3 regions of the Blastomonas sp. RAC04 genome follow, and region 2 is predicted to be linked to each of the others. Evidence: predicted binding sites of a transcription regulator. Region 2 holds the regulator's gene; each other region holds the start of a gene.

Region 1 (3,276 bases), 640 kb from region 2:
TCAGCACGATGATATCGAATGCGGTCATGAAGCGAACCGCTAGTTTCGCCCAAGCAGTTGGTCAACGAGATTTGCCAGCCGGGCATAGGATGTCAGCCGCATTCCGCTGCTTTCGCCTGCCCCCTTTGCCGTCACGCTGGCTGGCACCAGCGCCTTTTCGAAGCCCAGCTTGGCCGCCTCGCGCAGACGCAAGCCAGCATGCGCGACCGGGCGCAGTTCGCCCGAAAGCGAAAGCTCGCCGAACACGATCGTGCCGGCACCGATGGGACGCTCCGACAGGGCCGAGATCAGCGCAGCGGCCACGGCGAGATCGGCGGCAGGATCGGACAATCGATAGCCGCCGGCGATGTTGAGATAGACTTCCGCGGTCGAGAAGCTGAGGCCGCAGCGCGCCTCCAGCACCGCGAGCACCATGGCGAGGCGGCCCGAATCCCATCCCACGACCGCGCGGCGAGGGGTCGCACCGCTCGACAACCGCACGGTCAGCGCTTGGATCTCGACCAGCACGGGCCGGGTGCCTTCCAGCGCGGGGAACACCGATGTGCCGGGCATCTGCGCATCGCGATCGCTCAGGAACAGGCTGGAGGGGTTGCCGACCTCGGACAGCCCCTCCTCCTCCATCGCGAACACGCCGATCTCGTCGGTCGCGCCGAAGCGGTTCTTGATCGAGCGCAGGATGCGGTACTGGTGGCTGCGTTCGCCCTCAAAGCTCATCACGGTATCGACCATGTGCTCAAGCACGCGCGGGCCCGCGATGCTGCCGTCCTTGGTGACGTGGCCGACCAGGATCACCGCGCAGCCGGTGTCCTTGGCAAAACGGATCAGCTCCTGCGCCGATGCGCGTACCTGGCTGACGGTTCCCGGCGCACCCTCGATGAGGTCAGAGTGCATCGTCTGGATCGAATCGATCACCAGCATCACCGGCGTCGGCATCGCGCGCAGCGTGGTCAGGATATCGCGGACCGATGTCGCCGAGGCGAGGTCGATCGGCGCATCGGCGAGGCCCAGCCGCAGCGCGCGCAGGCGGACCTGATCGGCCGCCTCCTCGCCGCTGATATAGACGATGTGATTGCCCGCCTTGGCCATGTTGGCAGACGCCTGCAGCAGCAAAGTCGATTTGCCGATACCCGGGTCGCCGCCCATCAGCACCGCTGAGCCTGCCACCAGCCCGCCACCCAGCGCGCGGTCAAACTCGGCAATTCCGGTGGGGATGCGCGGTGGCAAGGCGACCGCGCTGTCGAGCCGCGAGAGCGCGATGCGGTGTCCGCCGGTCTGCAGATCGTGGCGTGCCGAAAAGGCGGTTGGAGCCGATTGCTCGACCAGCGTGTTCCATTCGCCGCAATCGGCGCACTGGCCCTGCCAGCGGGTGGCGACGCTGCCACAGGCCTGGCAGACATAGGTTTTGCGGGGCTTTGCCATGGCTGCGGCATAGCTTGAACAAAACTGGAACGCAATTGCCGCTTTGCGCTTGCCATCGACCGTAACATAGATAGCGTTTGCACGAATATCCGCGTGCGGCCATCGCACCCAGAAAGGTCCCTGTCCCAGCCTATGCGCCAGAAGGAACTCCGCATTGCCCTGGTCTGCTATGGCGGCATCAGCCTTGCGGTGTACATGCACGGCATCACCAAGGAAATCTGGCGCGCCACCCGCGCCAGCCGCAATTTCCATGCCGGCGAGCCCCCCGCCAGCGGCAGCCAGGGGGTGTACCGCGATCTGTTCGAGACGATGGCTTCGCATGCGCAGATCCGGCTGAGGCTGCTTCCAGACATCATCTCCGGGGCGAGCGCGGGTGGGATCAACGGCGTGTTTCTGGCGCAGGCTTTGACCAGCGGCCAGTCGCTCGAACCGCTGACCCGGCTGTGGCTCGAATGCGCGGATATCGATCAGTTGCTCGATCCCGATGCACGGCCCTGGTCGAGGTTCACCAAGTTCTGGGCGCAACCTCTGGTGTGGCTGCTGTTGCGCAGACCCGGCGGCGCGCTCGATCGCAGCGTTGCACCCGAGGCGCGAAGCGAGGTGCGCACCAAGCTGTCGCGGCTGGTGCGTGCGCGCTGGTTCGCGCCGCCGTTCAGCGGCACCGGCTTTTCGGCGTTGCTGTATGATGCGTTCGAGGCGATGGCGGCGACCCCGGCAGGTCCAAGGTTGATCCCGATCGGCCAGCCGCTCGACCTGTTCGTCACCGTGACCGACTTCAAGGGACATCTCGAGCGGTTGCGACTGAACAGCCCTGCAGAGGTGGTCGAGACCGAGCACAGGCTGTCGATCGGCTTTCGTTATCTGCGCGGGCGCCACGACGCGCTGGCGGATCCTGCCGAACTGGTCTTCGCCGCGCGCGCGACGGCCAGCTTCCCGGGCGCCTTCCCGCCGTTCAACGTCGCCGAAATGGACCGGATGCTGAAGCGGCGCGAGAAGCTGTGGCCGGGCCGCGAAAACTTCCTGCGCCGTGTCTTCCCGCAGCATCACGAGGACGGACATGGTGAGAGCGCGGTGCTGATCGACGGATCGGTGCTCGCGAACGCGCCATTTGCGCAGGCGATCGACGCGCTGAAGAACCGCCCCGCGCACCGCGAGATCGACCGGCGCTTCGTCTACATCGATCCCAAGCCCGATATCGTTCGCGGCATGGACCAGGCGCACCAGCGCGATGCGATGGGCCAGAGGCTACCCGGCTTCTTCTCGACCATCTTCGGCGCAATATCCGATATCCCGCGCGAACAGCCGATCCGCGACAATCTGGAAGGGATAGAGCGACGCACCAGCCGCGTGCTGCAGATGCGGATGATCACCGATTCGCTGCGCACCGAGGTGGAGGCCACGGTGAGCAAGCTGTTCGGCTATACCCTGTTCCTCGACAGCCCCACCCCGCGGCGGCTGACTAACTGGCGCAACAAGGCGCAGGACCGCGCCGCGCACATGGCGGGCTTTGCATATGCCTCCTATGGCCAACTCAAGCTCGCCTCGATCGTCGAGGATATCGTCGACACGCTGCGCCGCGCCTATCAGGGCCCCAAGGCGCTTTATGCCGAGCGGCTGCGCGAGGCGATCGGCGCGGAGCTTCGGCGCAGCGGGCTCGATCACCTCTCGGGCAAGGGCGGCGGTGCGAGCGAGGAGGCGATAATCTTCTTCCGCACCCAGGACCTGGGTTTCCGCATCCGCCGCTTGCGTTTTCTGGCGCGGCGGCTGGGCGAGGATATCGCGCAATCGGGCCGCACCCCGCCCGAGGCGGTGGTGGCGATGCACGACACGCTGTACACCTGCCTGTCGCATTATCTC
Region 2 (3,276 bases):
GCGGCCAAGCAGACCAGCAGCCTGATTCCGCTGTGCCACCCGCTGCCGATCAGCAGCGTGTCGGTAGAGTTCGAATATACGGGCGCCGGCGTCCGCGTGGAAACCCGCGTGCGCACTTCGGGCAAGACCGGGGTGGAGATGGAGGCGTTGACTGCCGGCAGCATCGCGCTGCTCACCATCTACGACATGGCCAAGGCGCTGGACAAGGGCATGGTTATCGGCCCCGTCCGTCTGCTCGCCAAGAGCGGCGGCAAATCGGGCGACTGGATCGCGCCCTGATGGCGGGCGGCCTGATCGCGCTGGCCGAGGCACAGAAGCGGCTGCTCGCGCTCGCCACCACAAAGCCTGCCAACTCGGTCGGATTGCTCGAGGCGAACGGCCATATCCTCGCCGAACCACTGGTTGCCTGGCGCAGCCAGCCGGCAGCCGACCTGTCCGCGATGGATGGCTATGCCGTGCGCGCCGTCGACCTGCCCGGCCCATGGACGGTCATCGGCGAAAGCGCCGCCGGGCGGCCTTTCGATGGCGCGATGGGCGCAGGCGAAGCGATACGCATCTCCACCGGCGCGATCGTCCCTGCCGATGCCGATGCGGTGGTGGTGCAGGAAGACACTGGCATCGATGGCGCCACGCTGACCCTGACCGGCGACGGACCCGCGCGACCCGGTGCACACATTCGCCGCGCGGGGCATGATTTTGCCGAAGGTGCGCTGCTCGCTGCGGCGGGCACGCGGGTAGACGCTCGGCTGATCGCGCTGGCTGCGATGGCTGGGCACGGCACGCTCAGCGTTCACGCGCCGGTGCGTGTGACGATCCTGAGCACCGGCGACGAGCTGGTCGCGCCCGGCACTCCGCTGCCCAGCCCCGCGCACATCCCGGCCAGCAACGGCATCATGCTCTCGGCCATGCTGCAGGGGCTTCCGGTGGACATCACCATGCCGCCGCTGCTGCCCGACCGGCTCGATATCATCGCAGCGGCGCTCGCCGACCACCGCGACGCCGATATCATCGTCACCACCGGCGGCGCCTCGGTAGGCGACCACGACCTCATCCAGCCCGCACTGCTCCAGAGCGGCGGAACGCTCGATTTCTGGCGGATCGCGATGCGCCCGGGCAAGCCGGTGATGGTCGGGAGGATGGGCGATGCCATCGTGCTGGGCCTGCCGGGCAATCCGGTGTCGTGCTATGTCACCGCGCTGCTGCTGCTGCTTCCGCTGGTCAGGACCTTCGCCGGATATCAGTACGTTCTGCCTGATATCTCGCAAGCCAGGGCCGGCACCACCTTCCCCGCAAATGGCACCCGCCAGGACTTCATGCGCGCGCAGATCGATGGCGGGCGGCTGTTCCCGGTATCGAGCCAGGACAGCGGCGCGCTGTCCTCCTTGCATGCCGCCGATGCGCTGGTCGTTCGCGCCGTGCACCAGCCTGAAGCCGCGCCCGGCGACCTGCTCGACTATATTGCGCTTCGCTCCGGGGCGTAACACAAGGTCTTGACCTGACCGGCTTTGTTTCGTAATTGTTCCGTATTCGTTCGACCGCCGATCCACCGGCGCAGAAAGGAACATTCAGCATGCTGACCCGCAAACAACACGATCTGATCCGCTTCATCCAGGTACGGCTGGAGGAAGACGGCATTTCCCCCTCGTTCGAGGAGATGAAGGAAGCGCTGGATCTCAAGTCGAAGTCGGGTGTCCACCGGCTGGTCAGTGCGCTGGAGGAACGCGGTTTCATCCGCCGTCTGCCCAACCGTGCGCGCGCGCTCGAAATCCTCAAGCTGCCCGAAGCGAGCGTCAAGCCGCGCGCCAAGGAACTGGCCGCGGCCGCCGCTGCCAAGACCGATGCGGCCAAGAGCAACATCGTCAGCATGGACGCAGTCCGCAAGGCGCAGCCGCCGGTCGCTGCCAACAACAATGTGCTGGAAATTCCTCTGCATGGCCGGATCGCTGCGGGCGCACCGATCGAAGCATTCGAGGGCACCGAAATCCTTCCCGTGCCCGCCGCGCTGCTGGGCAGCGGCGAGCATTATGCGCTCGAGGTGTCGGGCGATTCGATGATCGAGGCAGGGATTCTCGATGGCGATTTCGCGCTGATCCTGCGCACGGAATCGGCGCGCGATGGCGAGATCGTGGTGGCGCTGGTCCGCGGCGAAGAAGCAACGCTCAAATATCTGCGCCGCGAAAACGGCCGCATCCGGCTCGATCCGGCCAATGCCTCCTATGATCCGCAATATTATGCGCCGCACGAAGTGCAGGTGCAGGGCAAGCTTGCAGGCCTGCTGCGCCGCTATCACTGACCAGCCTCGCTGACGAGCACTGCACGGCACCCGCGTCACCCTGGAGGTTGACCGGGACAGCACCGGGCTGTCCCGTTTTCGCTACAGTCCCAGGCGCAAGAAATCGCTTTTCATTTGGAATACGGCTGTCCAAGCTGCCCAGGTCTGCGATCGAGAACCGGGGGGCCCCTATGATCAAAGCTGCAGTGGCACTGGCGAGCGGTATCGGTCTGTTTCTGGGGGCACCAGCCCATGCCGCACCCGATCGCACGAGGCTGGACGCCCTGATCACGCAGTTCGAGGCCGCCGATGCCAACAGCGATGTCGAGGGTTATCGCAAGATCGCCGACCAGACCCTCGCCGAGGCACGGCGGCTCTATCCTGCCGGCCATCCCGAGATCGCCGCACGCGCGCTGTACGTCGCCCAGGCGCTGGCTGCTTCGGGCGAGATGGATCCGGCCAAAGCCGAGGTCGACAGGATCATCCCCGTGCTTGCGGGCGCGCAGGGATACAAGGCGGACTGGCGCAATGCGCTCAGCCTGCGCGCCTATATCCTCAACTTCAAGGGCGATCATGCCGGTGCGCTGGCGATCAACGAACAGCTCGCCGCCGAATATGCCAGCGATCCGTCAAGCCAGGGCATTCGCGACCATGCCGTAACGCTGTCGAACCTGGCAGCGTCGTATCTCGAACATGGCCGTCTCGATGACGCGCTCGCGCGCAACGCCGAGGCGATCCGCATTGGCCTCGCGCTGGATCCCGTCCCTCAGGACGTCGCCATCTGGAGCGCCAACCGGGTCGTCTATTTCTATTCCGCCGGGCGCACCGAAGACGCCATCGTCACCGCGCAGGAAGGCATCTCGCAAGCAGGCGGCGCCCTCGGCACCGATCACCCGGCGATGGCCAACCTCTACGCCAATCTCGGCGCGATCCTCATGCGGATCAACCGTCCGCACGATGCCATGGCGCCGATCCGGCAGGCCTATGAACTGATCGAAAAGGCC
Region 3 (3,276 bases), 600 kb from region 2:
CCCCTTCGAGCTGCAACTGCGCCGGGGTCAGCGGCTCGATGCGCGGCACCGCCAGCCGGATCATGTCGAAGCCGAAGCCCGGATCGACCGGATCGGCGAGCGCCGCCAGCCGCTCATTGAGCAGCCGCATCAGCACTTGCGGGTCGCGCATCGGCAGGCTGCTTTCGGTGGCGAGATCGTAGGTGCGGCCATCGCTGCGGAAGAACCGCGCGATGAACCGCCGCCCGCCCATGCCGCGCTGTTCGAGCTCGACGGCCGCTTCCTCGGCGAGCTCGCCGATCGCCGCCATCGCCGCCTCGGTGCGCGCGATCGGCTCGGCAAAGCGCCGCTCGAAGCGCAGTGCGGGCGCGGCGCGGCGCGGGGTGATGCGGCTGTCGGCGCTGCCCAGCAGCCGGTCGAGGCTGTCGACCAGATCGGCGCCGAAACGCGCGGCGAGCGGTGCGCTCGGCCGCATCGCCAGATCGCCGATGGTCTTGAGCCCTGCGCGGATCAGCGCGGTCTGCGTCTCTTCCTCGATCCGCAAAGCGGCAACCGGCAGCCGGCGTAAGGTCGCATCCTCGCTCTCGAACGTCGTGCCTGCAGGCGCGAACCGGGCGAGCGCCTGCGCCGCCTCGGGGGTGTCGCCGCACGCCAGCCGCACGTCATCGCTCCACCGCGCTAGAAACCGCGCGACATCGGCGAGCAATGGCGCCTCGCCGCCGAACAGATGCGCGCAGCCGGTGATGTCGAGCGCCAGCGCGTCGGGCGCATCGATCGCCACCAAAGGCGTGAAGCGGTCGCAGTGATCGGCCAGCCGCTCGAGCCAGGCGAGATCGGCCGCCGGGTCATGATCGGTCACGCTGAGCAGCGGCACCTGCGCGCGCGCATCGGCGAGCGCCATTCCCGCGCTCAGCCCGAGCGAAGCTGCCTGCGGGCAGGTCGCCGCAATCCGCATCGCGCCGCGCACCTTCTCGACCAGCACCAAAGGGGTCTCATCCCGCCCGGCGCAGTTCTGCTCTCCTGTTGTCTTTTGGCGCATCAACCGGTCGACCGGCAGAAAAGGGAAGAACAGCGCCAGATGGCGCCGCTGCGATGGCTGCGAATCCTCCGGCATCGGGGCCGAAATCGGCGACCCCATCGGCGTCTGCAAAACAGGCTTGTTCACGGTTCCACTCCACGCGCCAGTCGCCGCCGGATGGGCGGCCGCGCTGGCGCAACAATTCCACTCTCCAGGCAGGATAGCCCGGCGCATTGGCCTCCATCGGCAGCGATGGCGCGGCGGCTACCTGCCAGCGGGTCTGCGCGGCGCTGGGCGAGGGCACTGCGGCGATCCGCAAGCCGATCACGGTCACCCCTGATGCTTCCGCCGCCAGCGCCAGCCGCCGGCTCGCGGTCAGGTCGAGCAGCCGCGGCTCGCGCCACAGTTCGACCACCGCAACGCCGACCTCGGGGCAGCGCACCACATCGGCCGCCGCGCGCAGCACCGCGAGCGGATCTGGCAGCACGCCGATGATCACCCGCGCCGGATCGAGCCCGATCTCGACCAGCCCCGGCGCGTGCAGCCTGCCGCCCTGCCTTTCGGCCTGCGCCTCGCGCAGCCACACCAGAGTGCCGCCCGATTCTGTCCCCAGGCCCACCCCCAGGCCGCCCCCCAAGCCTACCCCCAGTCTCATCGCCAGCCCCGCGACAAAACCCGCCGCGCAGCCCGCATCGTCGGCCTGCGCCGCGAACACCTCATGCACCCGCCCGCGCGCCAACCCGCCGCCCAGCGCGCCGTCGATACCCGAATGGCCGGTCCCCGCCACCGCCGCCGTCTCGACGGCACGTGCGCGTTCGATCCCGGCAATCCGGGTTTTGAGAGACTCGAGAGATTCGGATCGGGGCATGTGTTCACCTTATGTTCCATATATCCTCTTGCCCCGGAACAGAGTCAAGGAACACCGTGAGGGCCAGAAAACCCGAAAAGGGAATCCGCGCCGGTGGCCTTCGTAAAAGTGCCCATGACGACCGAAGTCGATGCCGTCAAATTAGCGGTTGCGTCGGCTTGCGAGGTCGGCATATATTCATTGAATGATCAACGAAAATCCTGATGCCCCGCCGATGGCCGCTGGGCCATCCGCCCCGCCGCCAACGCTCGAATATGTCTTTTCGCTGCGCGGAATGATCGATTCGCCGCAGGAACAGGGGGAGATCGACGGCAAGCGCAAACGCTTCATTCCCGTCAACAGTGGCATCGTCTACGGTCCCCGCCTCACCGGAAAGGGGCTTGGCGGTGGAGGCGACTGGCAGGCGATCGGCTCCGACGGGCGCACGGATGTGTGGGCGCGCTATCAGATCCAGGCCAGCGACGGCACGGTGATCGGCGTCGTCAACAGCGGCGTCCGCACCGCCACGCCTGAAGTGACCAGGAAGCTGACCGAGGGCGAAGATGTCGATCCTTCGCTGTATTATTTCCGTACCACCCCGCGTTTCGAGGTGGTTGCGGGCCCCCATGACTGGCTGAACCGTCACGTCTTCATCGCGCGCGGAATCCGCAAACCCGACCATGTGGTCATTGATTTCTACATGGTGCTTTAAGGGCCAGACCGACCCTCGCACCCCTGCGGCCTGCCCGGTTACGCTTTGTTAACCCTGCTCGTTAATAGTCCGGCAAATTGTCTTAACGCCGCTTTACGGGGGGATTATGCCGGATACCGCACACGAGATCGTCAGCGCTCGGACCCTGTTGCACGAGGCAATGCAGCTCCAGGAGGCGGGCAATCTCGCGGCGGCCGAACCGCGCTATCGGATGGTGGTGGAGCAGGGCTATCGCACGATCGAGGTGCTTCCGATTCTCGCCGGAATTCTGGGCCATCGCGGCGCGACCGACGAGGCGCTCGAGGCATGGGACATGCTGCTCGCGCTCGATCCCGATCATGCAGTCGCGCTGCATGAAAAGGGGCTGATCTACAGCCGTACCGGGCGTCCGAACGAGGCGATCACCGCGCTGCAGGCGAGCTGCAAGGCCGACCCCGCCAACCCCGTCGCCGCCAACAACCTTGCGGTCATGCTCTCCGATGCAGGCCGCAAGGGAGAAGCTCTCGACCAGTTCCGCCGCGCGCTCGCGCTGCAGCCGGGCAACATCCATATCGAACACCAGATCCGCCGCCTCAGCGCCGATCTTGTCCCCTTCTGGCATATCCCGATGCTCAACGACGTGCGCCGCAACGATGCGTTCGAGGCCGCGATCCGCGCCGCGATCGCTCAGGCCGGGCCGGAGGCTCGCGTGCTCGATATCGGCACCGGCAGCGGCCTGCT

Evidence for each region. The regulator LexA, encoded in region 2, represses DNA repair genes until DNA is damaged. The targets are predictions, from matches to a motif close to GTTCCNCNCTTGTTCT.
Region 1: the regulator LexA is predicted to act here: its motif matches at 1,435-1,450, upstream of radA (DNA repair protein RadA).
Region 3: the regulator LexA is predicted to act here: its motif matches at 1,868-1,883, upstream of BSY18_RS21490 (ImuA family protein).

Annotation. Positions count from the first base shown of each region.
Region 1 is NZ_CP016460.1:1,223,677-1,226,952, forward strand. Features, by position in the region: gene BSY18_RS06935 (CvpA family protein) at 1-28, opposite strand, end outside; gene radA (DNA repair protein RadA) at 40-1,419, opposite strand; gene BSY18_RS06945 (patatin-like protein) at 1,552-3,276, shown strand, end outside.
Region 2 is NZ_CP016460.1:585,335-588,610, reverse strand. Features, by position in the region: gene moaC (cyclic pyranopterin monophosphate synthase MoaC) at 1-279, shown strand, start outside; gene BSY18_RS03895 (molybdopterin molybdotransferase MoeA) at 279-1,481, shown strand; gene lexA (transcriptional repressor LexA) at 1,571-2,293, shown strand; gene BSY18_RS03885 (CHAT domain-containing tetratricopeptide repeat protein) at 2,464-3,276, shown strand, end outside.
Region 3 is NZ_CP016460.1:3,967,457-3,970,732, forward strand. Features, by position in the region: gene BSY18_RS19365 (Y-family DNA polymerase) at 1-1,018, opposite strand, end outside; gene BSY18_RS21490 (ImuA family protein) at 972-1,865, opposite strand; gene BSY18_RS19375 (DUF3237 domain-containing protein) at 2,050-2,556, shown strand; gene BSY18_RS19380 (protein arginine N-methyltransferase) at 2,663-3,276, shown strand, end outside.